One region of the Marinomonas vaga genome, then DNA from elsewhere that is predicted to be linked to it. Evidence: predicted binding sites of a transcription regulator. Region 1 holds the regulator's gene; each other region holds the start of a gene.
What was found. The regulator LexA, encoded in region 1, represses DNA repair genes until DNA is damaged. The targets are predictions, from matches to a motif close to TACTGTNTANNTANACAGTA.

Region 1 (3,133 bases):
CTTTTGGTAAGACATAGTAAGGCTGTATGCCAGCTGGCGTAATTCATCAGGGATAACACCAAATTCAAAACGGTGCTGACGCGTATCTTCGTCCAATCCCAACCCTTGGATAAAGGGTGCGATCCCCTGCTGCACGTACTGTACAAAGTTGATCGTGCTTTGTATTTGCTGGGGGATTTTTAATAAGATCTGCCCCGACAAACTGACTTCGTCCGTTAGTTCCTGACGGAAATTTATAAGGTTTTTGTCTAGCTGCTTAAGCCAACTGATACTTTGTTGCAGACGCACTTCATGTCTAAAGTGACCTATGGCCTTGTCAGGTAGATGATGTCCTTCATCAAATACATAGATGGTTTCTTTGGGGTCTGAAAGAATGGCACCGCCACCCAATGATAAATCCGCTAACACCAAATCATGGTTAGCCACTATGACATCTGCAATTTCTAGTTCACCTCGGGCCTTAAAAAATGGACAGGCGGAGAAGTTAGCACAATTACGATTTGTACATTGTTGATGATCAGTGGTGAGACGACGCCAATCATTCTCACGAATGATGCCTTCCCAATTATCTTTGTCTCCATCCCACTCACCGTCGCGAAGCTTATCATCCATTTCCTGATACAGGGTGATATTGACATCATCCGCCGCCAGATGTTGTTCAAACAGGCCTGCGAACATATCCTCTGTGGATTGCTCTTCAGCACCCAGAAAGCTCTCAAGGTTGTTTAAGCACAGGTAACGACCACGACCTTTAGCGAGGGTATATCGGAAACTATAATCCGTATGCTCAAGAAGACTTGGCAGCTCTTTATGTAAGATTTGCTCCTGTAAGGCAACTGTCGCAGTAGAGATAATTAGCTTAAGACCCTTATCCTTCACAATCGGAATCGTTGAAAGACAGTAAGACAAGGTCTTACCTGTACCGGTGCCAGCCTCGACCACAGCCACATGCTTTTCACCTAGCCGCTCACCTTCGGTGCCCTGTTTTATATTGCCAAGGGTCCGAGCAATGGTCGCGATCATATGACGCTGTCCCACACGGGCCTTGTGGCCTTTTGCCTCTAGATAATCTCGGTAGGCTTGCTGAATTTGATTCTTTATCTTGTCTGAAAGCATTTAATTAGTTGAGCTATAGATGATTAGCTGTATATAATAACAGTAACTGTATAAACAAACAGATGCCATATGATTAAATTAACAAAAAGACAGTCTGATGTCCTAGAGACGATTCGCGAATTCATTAATGAAACTGGCTTTCCGCCAACTCGAGCTGAAATCGCAGCACGACTTGGCTTTAAGTCACCCAATGCAGCCGAAGAACATTTAAAAGCCCTAAGTAAAAAAGGCGCTATTGAAATGCTATCTGGTGCTTCACGTGGCATTCGCTTAATTGAACAACCTGCCGAAAGTGCAAACGATGAAGACGGCACTCTACCCATCGTTGGTCAAGTGGCAGCAGGATACCCTATTCTGGCACAAGAGAATATTGATTCACGCATCAAGGTCCCCTCCGACATGTTTTCTCCTAAAGCCGACTACCTGCTTTCGGTAAATGGCATGAGCATGAAAGATGTTGGCATTTATGATGGCGACCTACTCGCTGTGCACAAAACCACCACTGTGCGTAATGGTCAAATTGTTGTCGCTCGAATCGGTGACGAAGTAACAGTAAAACGCTTCCAACAAAAGGGCAGCGAAGTCAGACTTCAGCCCGAAAATGAAGCATTTAATGACATAGTCGTTGATCTTGAAAGCGAAGAATTTGTCATTGAAGGTCTATCAGTGGGTGTTATTCGACGTGGGATCTAGTCCCCAAAAGCAAAAAAGGTTGCTTTATTTAAGCAACCATTTTTGTTTTAGATAGACAACACAGAACATCAGTGAAGAATACGAGGCATAAACTCTTCATCATGGGCATCATGCCCTTCTCCTGAATCGAAATCCTCTGAATACACGTAGTCAATGCCCGCATGGAACATACACTTAGCCAATTCAAAATAACGATCTTTTAAGAATGCCTTGGTGTCATCTGAGATTTTAAGGGTTGCAAGGGGCGTCTTATCGTCCTCATCCTCGCTTGCAGGACGGAGCACAATGTCTCCATTTTCTAATTCAACAATTTCTAAATACGTATCTTTCATTCTTAATATTCTGCGGAATCTTCACGAAACCGCAGTACAATGTCCACCAGTGAATTGAGGATGTGTTTTGTCGCTGCACCAGAGTCTGACCCCTTACCAATCAGGTCAGATCCAGAATTAGCCGATACGGCACCCACATTCGGGGTACACTCAAGGGCAGCCACATAGCCAGAGTAAAGCTGAGACAGCCATGACTGACGATTTTCTTGTAGCAGCTGTAGCTCTTGTAGAGCTGGCACGATAACACCTTTAGTCGCCGCAAGCTGGACCATGGCTGTCACAGACAACTCGCCCTTCAAGCTATACACAGATTGAATTTCCTGAAGTAAGCCATTCAGGGCACTGCGAAGCTGAAATAAGGCAGAGTTTTCAAAGCTAGAAGCAAGCCAACTGTCTTCCCCTTGCTGGCTTTGGCTCAATAGACGCCTCGCGGCATCAAGACGTTGATTCGTTGAACTTGCTAAGCTGGATCCACTCATTTTTTCTTCCCTGGTTGAACATCCCATTTACCATTGACATAGAAAGCTTTCCAGCCCGTAGGCTTGCCTTCTACTTCAGTCATAATGTACTGCTCTTTCGTTTTGCGACTGTAACGAATAACAGTAGGATTTCCCTCTTCATCCTGAAGGGGAGCTTTATCAAAGTAATGATACTTAGGATCAATCTGATCCATGTAAGGCTTAAGCTCTTTCACCAAAGGCGGACGAGTCTCACGCTTACGAGGGAACTGACTCGCAGCCAAGAACAGACCCGTTGCTCCGTCACGGAGCACATAGTGATCCTCAACCTTTTGACAAGGAAGATCCGGCATAGACACAGGGTCCATTTTTGGCGGTGCCACTTCGCCATTTTTAAGAAGCTTACGGGTATTTTTACAAGCCTCATTGGTACAGCCAAAGTATTTACCGAAACGCCCCGTTTTAAGCTGCATTTCAGAGCCACACTTATCACATTCAATAACCGGGCCATCGTAACCTTTAAGCTTAAACACC
Region 2 (3,133 bases), 900 kb from region 1:
GCCAAAAACCGCGGCGATGCCGACCCCTGCAAATAATCTCAGCAAGCTACTTAGGGTATCCTGCCAGAACACCAATTCCCCTGTGCGTCGGCTAGGCTCAAACGCCAAACGGTACATGGCGTCACCCATTTGAGTGAAAGAGGGCAATAGCTTATCGCTTGGATTGATGGCCAAGCGCGCATCCGAACTCAGCATGTAAATCACAATAAGCAATGCGAAGGGCAATAAGCCGAGCAATACTTGGTTTGCTGAGGAGGGGGTATAGTTAATCAGTTTTTTCATACATGCGTCTTCATGTGAAGGTTCTTAGGAACGTGCTGCTCAAAGTATGAGCAGCACGCCTGAGAGCATTACAGTTGACCGTCTGCGGCCATTTGCATGTAGGTGTTGTCAAAACGCAACTTGATGTTGTTTGGGTCACCGTAGATGCCAGCAGGCATTTCGATTCCCACGATGTCAGCACTTGGCGCCCCTTCTCCTAATAAACCGTGTTCAAAGGAAAACTCTGCAACATGGGTCATGGTGTCCACGAGTTTAGGGCTATTAACCAGTTCTAGGGCTGCGGCTGGGGTGTAATACATGTGAGTTTTCGCTAACTGAGCGTCATAGCCTGCTAGGTCTGTCTCAGCGGCTTCAGCCATCAAGGTGCGTACTTCTTTTGCGCTGTCGCTGTCCCCGGACATCTCAGCCATGATTTCAAACCAAGCGCCTGTTAAAGCTTTACCCAAGGCTGGGTTGGCTTTTAAGGTCTCAGTATTAACGATCAGGCCATCGATGATTTCACCTGGAATCATAGAAGAATCAAACACACTGTGGGTTTTAGGCATGGAGAGAATTTCGCTGACCAGAGGATTCCAGGTAACGGTTGCTGTGACATCACCGGAGCCAAATACAGAAACTAGATCGGCGTCAGAGGTGTTAACCACTTGCACATCACGTTCGCTCATTCCAACTGTTTCTAAGCCACGGGCTAGCAAGTAGTGGGAAACGCTGTATTCCACTAAGTTTACGTCTTGTCCTTTAATGTCAGACAACTCGTCTTTATTCATTAGAATGATGGCATCGTTACCATCAGAGTAGTCCCCTGCGATCAGGACTGTGCTGTCTACTCCACCGACGGCCGGGATGGTCAAAGCATCCATTTGCGCCATGGTGCAAGCGTCAAACTGACCGGCTGTGTACTGGTTCATGGATTCCACATAGTCATTGATCTGTACGACTTCAATGTTGATATCGTATTTGTCAGCCCATTTATCAATGATGCCGGATTGATTGGCGTAGGCCCAAGGCATCCAACCAGCGTAAATCGACCAACAGACTTTAAAATCATCTTGAGCAAGTGTTTGGGAAGAAGCGAGGAGAGCAAACAGTAGAGCGGGTACTTTTTTCGTTTGGAATTTCATAGGAAGTCACCTTTTCAGTTTGTTTAATTACACATGGAGTACCCTTGGCAATATCGCCATGTGGTCTCCCGGGCTTTTATCCCGCCGTGTAACCTTGCAACTTCCAAGGTCGAAAGCTCTCGGACCAGACACATCAAACATGATGTCGGAACCCTAGCTCTCTATTTTGATTAAATTGTGATGTCCGACTTTCCAAGGGTACGAACACTTAGACGTTAAAGCACTTTGCGTGCCAAGCTAAATGAAAACCTGTTATTTAAAAAGAGAATTAAACCTAAACTAGAGTGACTTAATTTTTAAAAAAGTCATTTAAAAACAGTTGTTTAATAACGTTTTCTATTGGTCTGATTTTTTATGAAAAATAATAATATTAAATTAATGCTAGCCCTAGTGATTAGGTTTAACTTTGAAACGGATTATGCCTCTTAAAAACTAAAAATGTTGTGTTTAAGTGCATCTGCTTTAGTTTGGTGCGGTATAAAAAATGAATTGGCTAGGCGTGGGCTCGAATGAATTGAGCAGATTAGTATGGACTTATCGCCTCTAAAAAGGTGTAATTGACTGTATATTTAACCAGTATTAGTTGGGTGTCGTCCGTGAGTGATCGAAAAATTATTCATATTGATATGGATGCTTTTTACGCGTCGGTCGAAATGCGTGATGAACCCAGTTACCGCAACATTCCCCTAGCGGTTGGGGGCAGTGAAACCCAACGGGGCGTGATCAGCACCTGCAATTATGAAGCCCGTAAATTTGGTGTGCGCTCTGCTATGGCGACAGGATTGGCTAGGAAGCTTTGCCCGCACCTGAAGGTCGTCCCAGGGCGGATGCAGGTGTACAAAGACATTTCTCGGCAAATTCGGGCTATTTTCGAGCGTTATACCCAGCTGATTGAACCCTTATCACTCGATGAAGCCTATCTGGATGTGACGGACTGTACTCTTCATAGAGGATCCGCCACTTTAATTGCTCAAGCCATTAGAGAAGACATCCGTAATGAATTGAATCTGACCGCCTCCGCAGGCGTGGCGCCTATTAAGTTTCTCGCCAAGGTCGCTTCAGACATGAACAAACCCGATGGTCAGTTTGTAATCCCGCCAGATAGGATGCAAAGCATTATTGATTCTCTGCCTCTTGAGAAGATTCCAGGGGTCGGCAAGGTCAGTTTAAAAAAGTTAAACGATGCAGGCTTTTATGTGTGTGCCGATATTCGTCAAACCGATCATATGCAGCTGATCCGTCGCTTTGGTCGTCTTGGCGAATCCTTGTGGAATCGAAGCCATGGCTTAGACACTAGAGCGGTAACGCCCCACCGTGAACGCAAATCTGTCGGTGTGGAGCGCACCTTCTCCGCCAACATCAGTGCTTTTGAGGATTGTTGGGCTGTGATCGAGCAGCGGTTATTCCCTGAGCTGGAAGTGCGTTTAAAAAAAGTGCCACCAGAGCGGTTAATTGCCAAACAAGGCATAAAAATTAAATTCGCGGATTTTCAATTAACCACCATTGAATACACCCGTGGTCGATTGGAATTACAGGCATTTCGTGAGTTATTAAAAGAAGTGTTAAAACGCCAAAATGGCCGTGAAATTAGGCTAATTGGCTTACATGTTATGCTCAAACCTGCTTTAGAAGCACGACAGTTATTGTTGGATTTTTAGGCATAGAGTTTACTTTCTTCAATTTTAAAGCTTGAGGCTGAACGTTTTATTGAGCTAATTCCTCGCAAAGGT
Region 3 (3,133 bases), 850 kb from region 1:
GTGATTCTCAAATTTGTCGCCTAAAAAATCATAAACTCGATACTGTCCTCAGTAATGACAATGTCTTTCACGAATTTTGCCGCCGCTTTTTCAACAGTCGAGTGATTTAATACATAGACAGGGTGTTCATTAAAGTAACGGGCAATGGCTGCCTCAAACTCATCATGTAAAGAGCCCAGATAAGATCGCAATACTTGATCACCAAAATTAGAGCCTTGTACCGTAATACTGGTTAACTTTGGACCAACCAAATACACCCTATCTTCCTCGATACGCAAACCCGATTCAAAGGATGGATCCAGTTCTGTTTTCATGGTCATTTCACGGCCAAACGCCGTTAAAGTACCGCGAATGTCGGTTTTCATGTCCACTAATACCAAACCACCATCACGTTCCGTGAGATCCACATCCGCGCTTTTTACCAACAAGTCCAAATTTAGGGTCGAATCATTTAGAGTCAGTTGAATAACGTCCGGTTGCTCCTGTTCTAAACGGGTCGCAATCTCTTGGTTAAGCTCTTCCTCGGTAATGCTCATATCCGTACACCCCGTTAGGAAGACGGAAGTGATAAGACCTAAACCGAGCATGAGTTTTTTAATCATTATTTGCGCCTCCTACTGCCTGACGCTTTTTATCAAACCAAATACGCATAAAGTCCTCGGTGACTTTTTGCTCTATTTCAACAGCCTCTTGGGTTGGACAGAAAAGAGAAACACTGAAAATATTAAATCCTTCAGGGGTTGTTTTAATACGAACCCTTGGCTCAGGTCCCGCTATCTTTACGTCCAGCCGCTTTTCAATCAAGCTGTTGTAACGAATCGCGACTTCATGAAAATGCTCACTGTACTCGCGAATCTTTGCCAAAATAGGCTCTTTTATTTCAAACAAATTGACTTCATCTGTCTGTCTAGAAATCGAAAATGTATGCTCAACATAACGACGCATGTAGTTTAAGTTTTGCACCGAATGAGTCAGCAACTGGCTGTTAGGAACGACCGTTGTGCGGCCAGTGTAAGCATAACTCCCTCCACGAAAGTCCACTTCAAAAAGGGTCGTTGACAACCAATCACTGTCCGTCACTTCCCCTTCAAAGCTGCCAATCCGAACCCAATCCCCTACCTGATAAGGGCGTGTACTTGCCTTAAACAGCGCCCCGACAATACAAGAAATGAACTCCTTGGTAGCAATCACCAAAGCCACCATAAAAGCCGCAATGGAAATGGCGATATTCTGCAGTTCAGTGGCCCAGATCAATATCAGACCAATGACCAACACCAAGTTGAAGACATTATCGACGGTATTCAGCCGACGGCGCTTACGGTCAACGTCTATTTTGGCGTTGTTACGCAAGGCGTGCTTGCTATAGCGGCGAATGACGACCACCAAAATGACCCAAATAACAGTGCCAAGGTACTCAAAATTTTCAGTTAAAAACGACAAATCAATTTGCGAAAAATCAAACGAAGACATAGCTCTCCCAGCCTTTTAAATCTGGCGCAAACTTTACCAACCTCATGCCAATTAGCCAACAAAATACTGGACAAGTGAATTTTTATAGCTGTATATTTATACAGTATTTTAAGTGAGGTGCTCGATATGCCTGTAATGATCAAATATATTGTAGAACGCAATGGTGTTGAAAAAATGACCTTCTCTTCCAAAGCTGAAGCCGACCAATACGACAAGCTGCTTGAGACAGCAGAAAGTCTCGAAGAGCTACTTCGTGATAGTAAGACCCTTGAAGATGAACAAACTCTTGGGAAGCTTGCTATGTTTTTGGCAGAAAACAAAGATGACGTGCTGGTAGCCCTTGGAAGTAAGCGAAAGCCTGCAGCCAAAAAAACAACCAAGGCGACCAATAACACCAAGCCCACCGCTCCCTTGCTAGAGGATCTAGTCATTGAACCCGATGCGGACTCCTATTATGAAGAGGAAGACAGCTCCGTTGATTACAACGATGATGAGGTCACATCAGAGGGTTTTGATAACGATGAAACCTACAACCAAAGCGATGCAGCCTAACTAGGCGCATCGCTTTCATCCCTAAAAAGGTTTTAAAACGGGATAGACCAGAGCCAAGCTAACCACGCAAGTGAAAGTAACAGGGAGATAATTACCCCAACTCTTGGGGTACGAGCTTCGCCTTCCTCTTGCTGGTGCTCTGCTGAGTTCTGGATGGGCTTTTTACCATGAATCATGCTCCCGATAAGGCGCTCCTTAAACCGGACCTCGTGGTACAACACCGCTAAGATGTGTAAAGCAATTAAGATCAATAACACATCAGGCAATTGGCGGTGCAAACTGGCAGACATTTCCCAGATATAGTCGGTCCCCCAGTTATAGAAAGGGCCAAACCAAAACACTTCATCACTGTTAAACAAGCCCGTTAGCCACTGAATCGTCATTGCGATCAAAAGCGCTATTACCATTAACCCGCCAACAGGGTTATGACCTAAATAATGCTTACCTCTGCCCGTTAGCAGCGTTTTAAGATACTTAAAAGTGTCTATTGGGTGGTAAATAAACTGAGTAAAGCGTGCAAACCTAGACCCGACCAACCCATATAACACCCGCGCCACTATCACGGCAGAGAGCCCATATCCCATATAAAAGTGCCAATCCATAACATCGGCGTTAATATTTCCTGTAATGATCAATCCCGAAAACAGGATCGCCATCAACCAATGCATCACTCGAACGGGCCAATCCCAAACTAATACTTTTTTCATATTTCCTTATCCGCTCCTCACAGTTGAACTTGATTAGCTATACTGACAGTACAGTTTCCATTTATATCCAACATTACAAAAAGTTAATCTAACGACAGAATGTCACCATGCCACTTTCACACTAAGTGAGCATTAAGGAGCGCAATACGTGGTCGTATTTATCATTTTATGTATCGTGATATTACTGGTTGTCTGCGGATACGTCCTTTTTACACAGCAGAAATGCTGGATTCAGCACACACTGCCGGTCAACCAAGACACCAGCTCACTTCCGCTAGCTCTCACTCAATTAGCGAATTGGCCTAATTGGTTGCCTTGGATACGTTACGATACTAAGGCCGATGTCATGGTCAAAAAAGCTGACTCCAGCTACCCATATGGGCAAATCACTTTCTCAAGCCAAC
Region 4 (3,133 bases), 920 kb from region 1:
TACTTTGGTCAGCGTCCTCAGGTACAAGAGCGACTGACTCAGCAAGTACTGGTGACGCTGCAGACCTTGTTGGAAACCGATAACGTTGCGGTCAGCATTAATGCGACCCACTACTGTGTAAAAGCGCGTGGTGTGATGGATGCGAGTTCTTCGACCCAGACAACCGCTTTAGGTGGCTTGTTTAAACGCAGTGACAAAACTCGTAGTGAATTTTTGGCGAGCTAGTTGCCTAGACGTCTATAAAAAAGGGAAGCCATGGGCTTCCCTTTTTTGTTTAAGGCTAAGAGCTTGATTTAAGCCGCCACGGGTTGGCGATTTTTAGCAAACCATTGGTTGATGTACAGGGCGGAGATGATTACCGCACCGCCAATGACCAAGCGCACAATATCTGCATCTCGGTTCCAGAACACTAGATTTACCAAGATACCCGCAGGAATCAGTAGGTTGTTTGCCACAGCTAGTGCCCCCACATTGACCAAGGTGGCACCCTTGTTCCAAGCGAAATAACCTAAACCGGATGCAATCACGCCGAGGTAAACCAGAATGCCCCATTGCAATGAGGTGGTGGGAAGTTTTTCCATGTTGCCAAGGGCTAAAAAGCAAGGAACGACGACAATGAAAGCGCCGATGAAGAACCAGCCAAACAGCGTCAGCTGTGGCAATTGCGTCTGGCTGCTTTCAATCAAGCGCTTGTAGGCAACCTGACCTAAGCCAAAGCAAAGGTTTGCTCCTTGAACCATCAAGAAGCCTTGTATGAAGCCTTCATCAATACCTTGGTAGCGAATAGCTACCGCACCCGCTACGGCGATCAGAGCGCTGATGATAAAACCCACATTAAAGCGTCGTTCTAGTAAATCATTGATCAGAGTGATGTAGATAGGCGTCATCACTGTAAAAAGCAGCACTTCTGGTACCGATAGAAACAAGAATGATTGATAGTAAAAGCCATACATAGCCCCCAACTGGATTGCACCAATGGCCATCAGTTTTAGCGCAACAGGGCGAGGGGTTTGACGAAACTTGATGAAAGGTAAAAATACCAACATGGCGAGAGAAACTCGCATCAATACTGAAAACCAGGCATCCACTTGGCCAGCAAGGTAAACACCGATTAGGCTAAAGGAAAAAGCCCACAAGCCTGTTACGGCCAACAAAATCCACATAGTAACGACTCCTAAAAACAATGGCGGCATTATAGGGATTCGTATCTTATTTTGATAGTAAACTCATGGGTTAATGTTGGTTTACTAATGTGTGTTGTGTGAGTTTTGACAGTGGGTGTTAAAAATATTTAAAAATATTTCTGATAATCTCTTGACCCAAAAAATTTCATCCCTATAATGCACCACCATTCCAAGCGGGAGTGGTGGAATTGGTAGACACGCTGGATTTAGGTTCCAGTGCTTCACGGCGTGAGAGTTCGAGTCTCTCCTTCCGCACCAAATTTAAAAAAGCCGATCTATTTAGATCGGCTTTTTTTATGCCTGTCATATAAGAAACCAATCGCTAGGGCGTGTTTGAGCGTCACGAAAACCTGAACGAAAAAGCGCCCGAAGGCGCCTTTGTTATGCTTTATTCTCTGTTTCGTTTTCCAAGCTATTGCGGTGCAGTAGGTTAGGGAACAGATACATCCAGACCCCCACCACAGCAAGAGTTCCCACACCCCCAATCACTATGGCGGGAACGGTTCCAAAGAGCGCAGCGGTGGCGCCCGATTCAAATTCCCCTAACTGATTTGAACTTCCGATGAAAATTGAGTTAGCGGCACTGACCCGACCGCGCATATCATCTGGCGTTTCAAGCTGTACCAAGGTGGAACGAATCACCACACTGATCATGTCAGAGGCCCCTAGTACAAAAAGTGCGACCAGTGACAGGATCAAATGTTGTGACAAACCGAATACTATCGTCGCCACACCAAATATGGCGACGGCCCCGTACATGATCTTACCGACACTGTGTTTTAGGGGATGGCGGGCGAGGTAAATCGACATGAGTAATGCCCCCACCGCCGGCGCGCAGCGCAAGAGGCCCAATCCCCAAGGCCCAGTGTGTAAGATATCTTTCGCCACTATGGGTAGCAAGGCCGTTGCCCCACCTAGTAACACAGCAAACATGTCCATGGAAATGGAGCCAAGGATCAGCTTGTTGTTTTTAATGAACCGTAAGCCCCCCAAAAGATGGGCAAGATCCACAGGAGTCTTGTGTTTTACCACATAGTTATAGCGCAAGAAGAACATGATCAAGCATGACACAAGAAAACAAGTCATGCTGGTTAGGTAAAGAGTTGAGGCCCCCAAGAGGTAAATCAAGCCACCTAAGGCTGGCCCCACAATCACGGAGATTTCTCTCGCTGAGGCAATGGCACTCACGGCCCGCGACAAATATTGCGAGGGTACTAGGTTGGGTAAGATGGCCTGACTTGCTGGCATCTCAAACGCTCTGGCTGTTCCTAAAAGCACAGCGCAGGCGTAAATCATATTAGCCGAAAGGGTATCGGTGAGATTGCCAAAGGCAAGAATCCCCACCGTAGAAGCCATGGTTAAACGTGTACAGATACAGATAATGCGGCGGTTATAACGGTCTGCCACATGGCCGATGACCAAGGTTAATAACAGATGAGGTAAAAATTGAAACAAACCGACCAACCCTAGCGCTAATGCGCTGTTGGTAAGTTCATACATTTGCCAGCCAATTCCTACGGACAGCATTTGGAAGGCGAACGACGAGGCAATCTGCCCCACCCAAAAGTGAACAAAGTTACATTGCTTGAACAACGAGGTGTCGAGCGATGACATGGAATCCCTTAACGAAAGGTCTGGTGAAACCCAGTATGCGGTTAGTTAATTAAGTCAACTATACAAAGTTGCTGTCATAGAGGCCATAAAAAAGAGCCTCCAAAGAGGCTCTTCAGTTCGTTTTTGCTTAATTTACTGAGTGCTGGGCTTGTCTTGGGGTGATGCCAAAATGTTGATGGAAGCGACGGCTGAAATGGCTCAGGCTTTGATATCCCAGCTCAACACTGACTTCGGTTACAGACCGACGTTGTTTTAGTCGCTGTAACGCAATGGCCATGCGACGCTGGTGTTGATATTCATTAGGCGTGCAGCCTAGGTGGCGTTTGAATTCTTGG

Region 2: the regulator LexA is predicted to act here: its motif matches at 1,963-1,982, upstream of dinB (DNA polymerase IV).
Region 3: the regulator LexA is predicted to act here: its motif matches at 1,557-1,576, upstream of ACZ5DR_RS00900 (YebG family protein).
Region 4: the regulator LexA is predicted to act here: its motif matches at 1,258-1,277, upstream of ACZ5DR_RS10315 (carboxylate/amino acid/amine transporter).

What each region holds. Positions count from the first base shown of each region.
Region 1 covers NZ_AP043903.1:3,112,104-3,115,236, forward strand. Annotated here, with positions in the region: gene dinG (ATP-dependent DNA helicase DinG) at 1-1,116, opposite strand, end outside; gene lexA (transcriptional repressor LexA) at 1,186-1,809, shown strand; gene ACZ5DR_RS14555 (hypothetical protein) at 1,878-2,141, opposite strand; gene ACZ5DR_RS14560 (DUF6586 family protein) at 2,144-2,620, opposite strand; gene topA (type I DNA topoisomerase) at 2,617-3,133, opposite strand, start outside.
Region 2 covers NZ_AP043903.1:233,731-236,863, reverse strand. Annotated here, with positions in the region: gene ACZ5DR_RS01120 (ABC transporter permease) at 1-282, opposite strand, end outside; gene ACZ5DR_RS01115 (putative urea ABC transporter substrate-binding protein) at 351-1,403, opposite strand; guanidine-I (ykkC/yxkD leader) riboswitch at 1,467-1,571, opposite strand; gene dinB (DNA polymerase IV) at 2,000-3,061, shown strand.
Region 3 covers NZ_AP043903.1:188,622-191,754, forward strand. Annotated here, with positions in the region: gene ACZ5DR_RS00890 (DUF1439 domain-containing protein) at 21-602, opposite strand; gene ACZ5DR_RS00895 (mechanosensitive ion channel family protein) at 595-1,470, opposite strand; gene ACZ5DR_RS00900 (YebG family protein) at 1,597-2,022, shown strand; gene ACZ5DR_RS00905 (cytochrome b/b6 domain-containing protein) at 2,055-2,729, opposite strand; gene ACZ5DR_RS00910 (GyrI-like domain-containing protein) at 2,878-3,133, shown strand, end outside.
Region 4 covers NZ_AP043903.1:2,194,202-2,197,334, forward strand. Annotated here, with positions in the region: gene folE (GTP cyclohydrolase I FolE) at 1-225, shown strand, start outside; gene ACZ5DR_RS10315 (carboxylate/amino acid/amine transporter) at 294-1,163, opposite strand; tRNA gene ACZ5DR_RS10320 (tRNA-Leu) at 1,358-1,442, shown strand; gene ACZ5DR_RS10325 (MFS transporter) at 1,566-2,798, opposite strand; gene ACZ5DR_RS10330 (AraC family transcriptional regulator) at 2,926-3,133, opposite strand, start outside.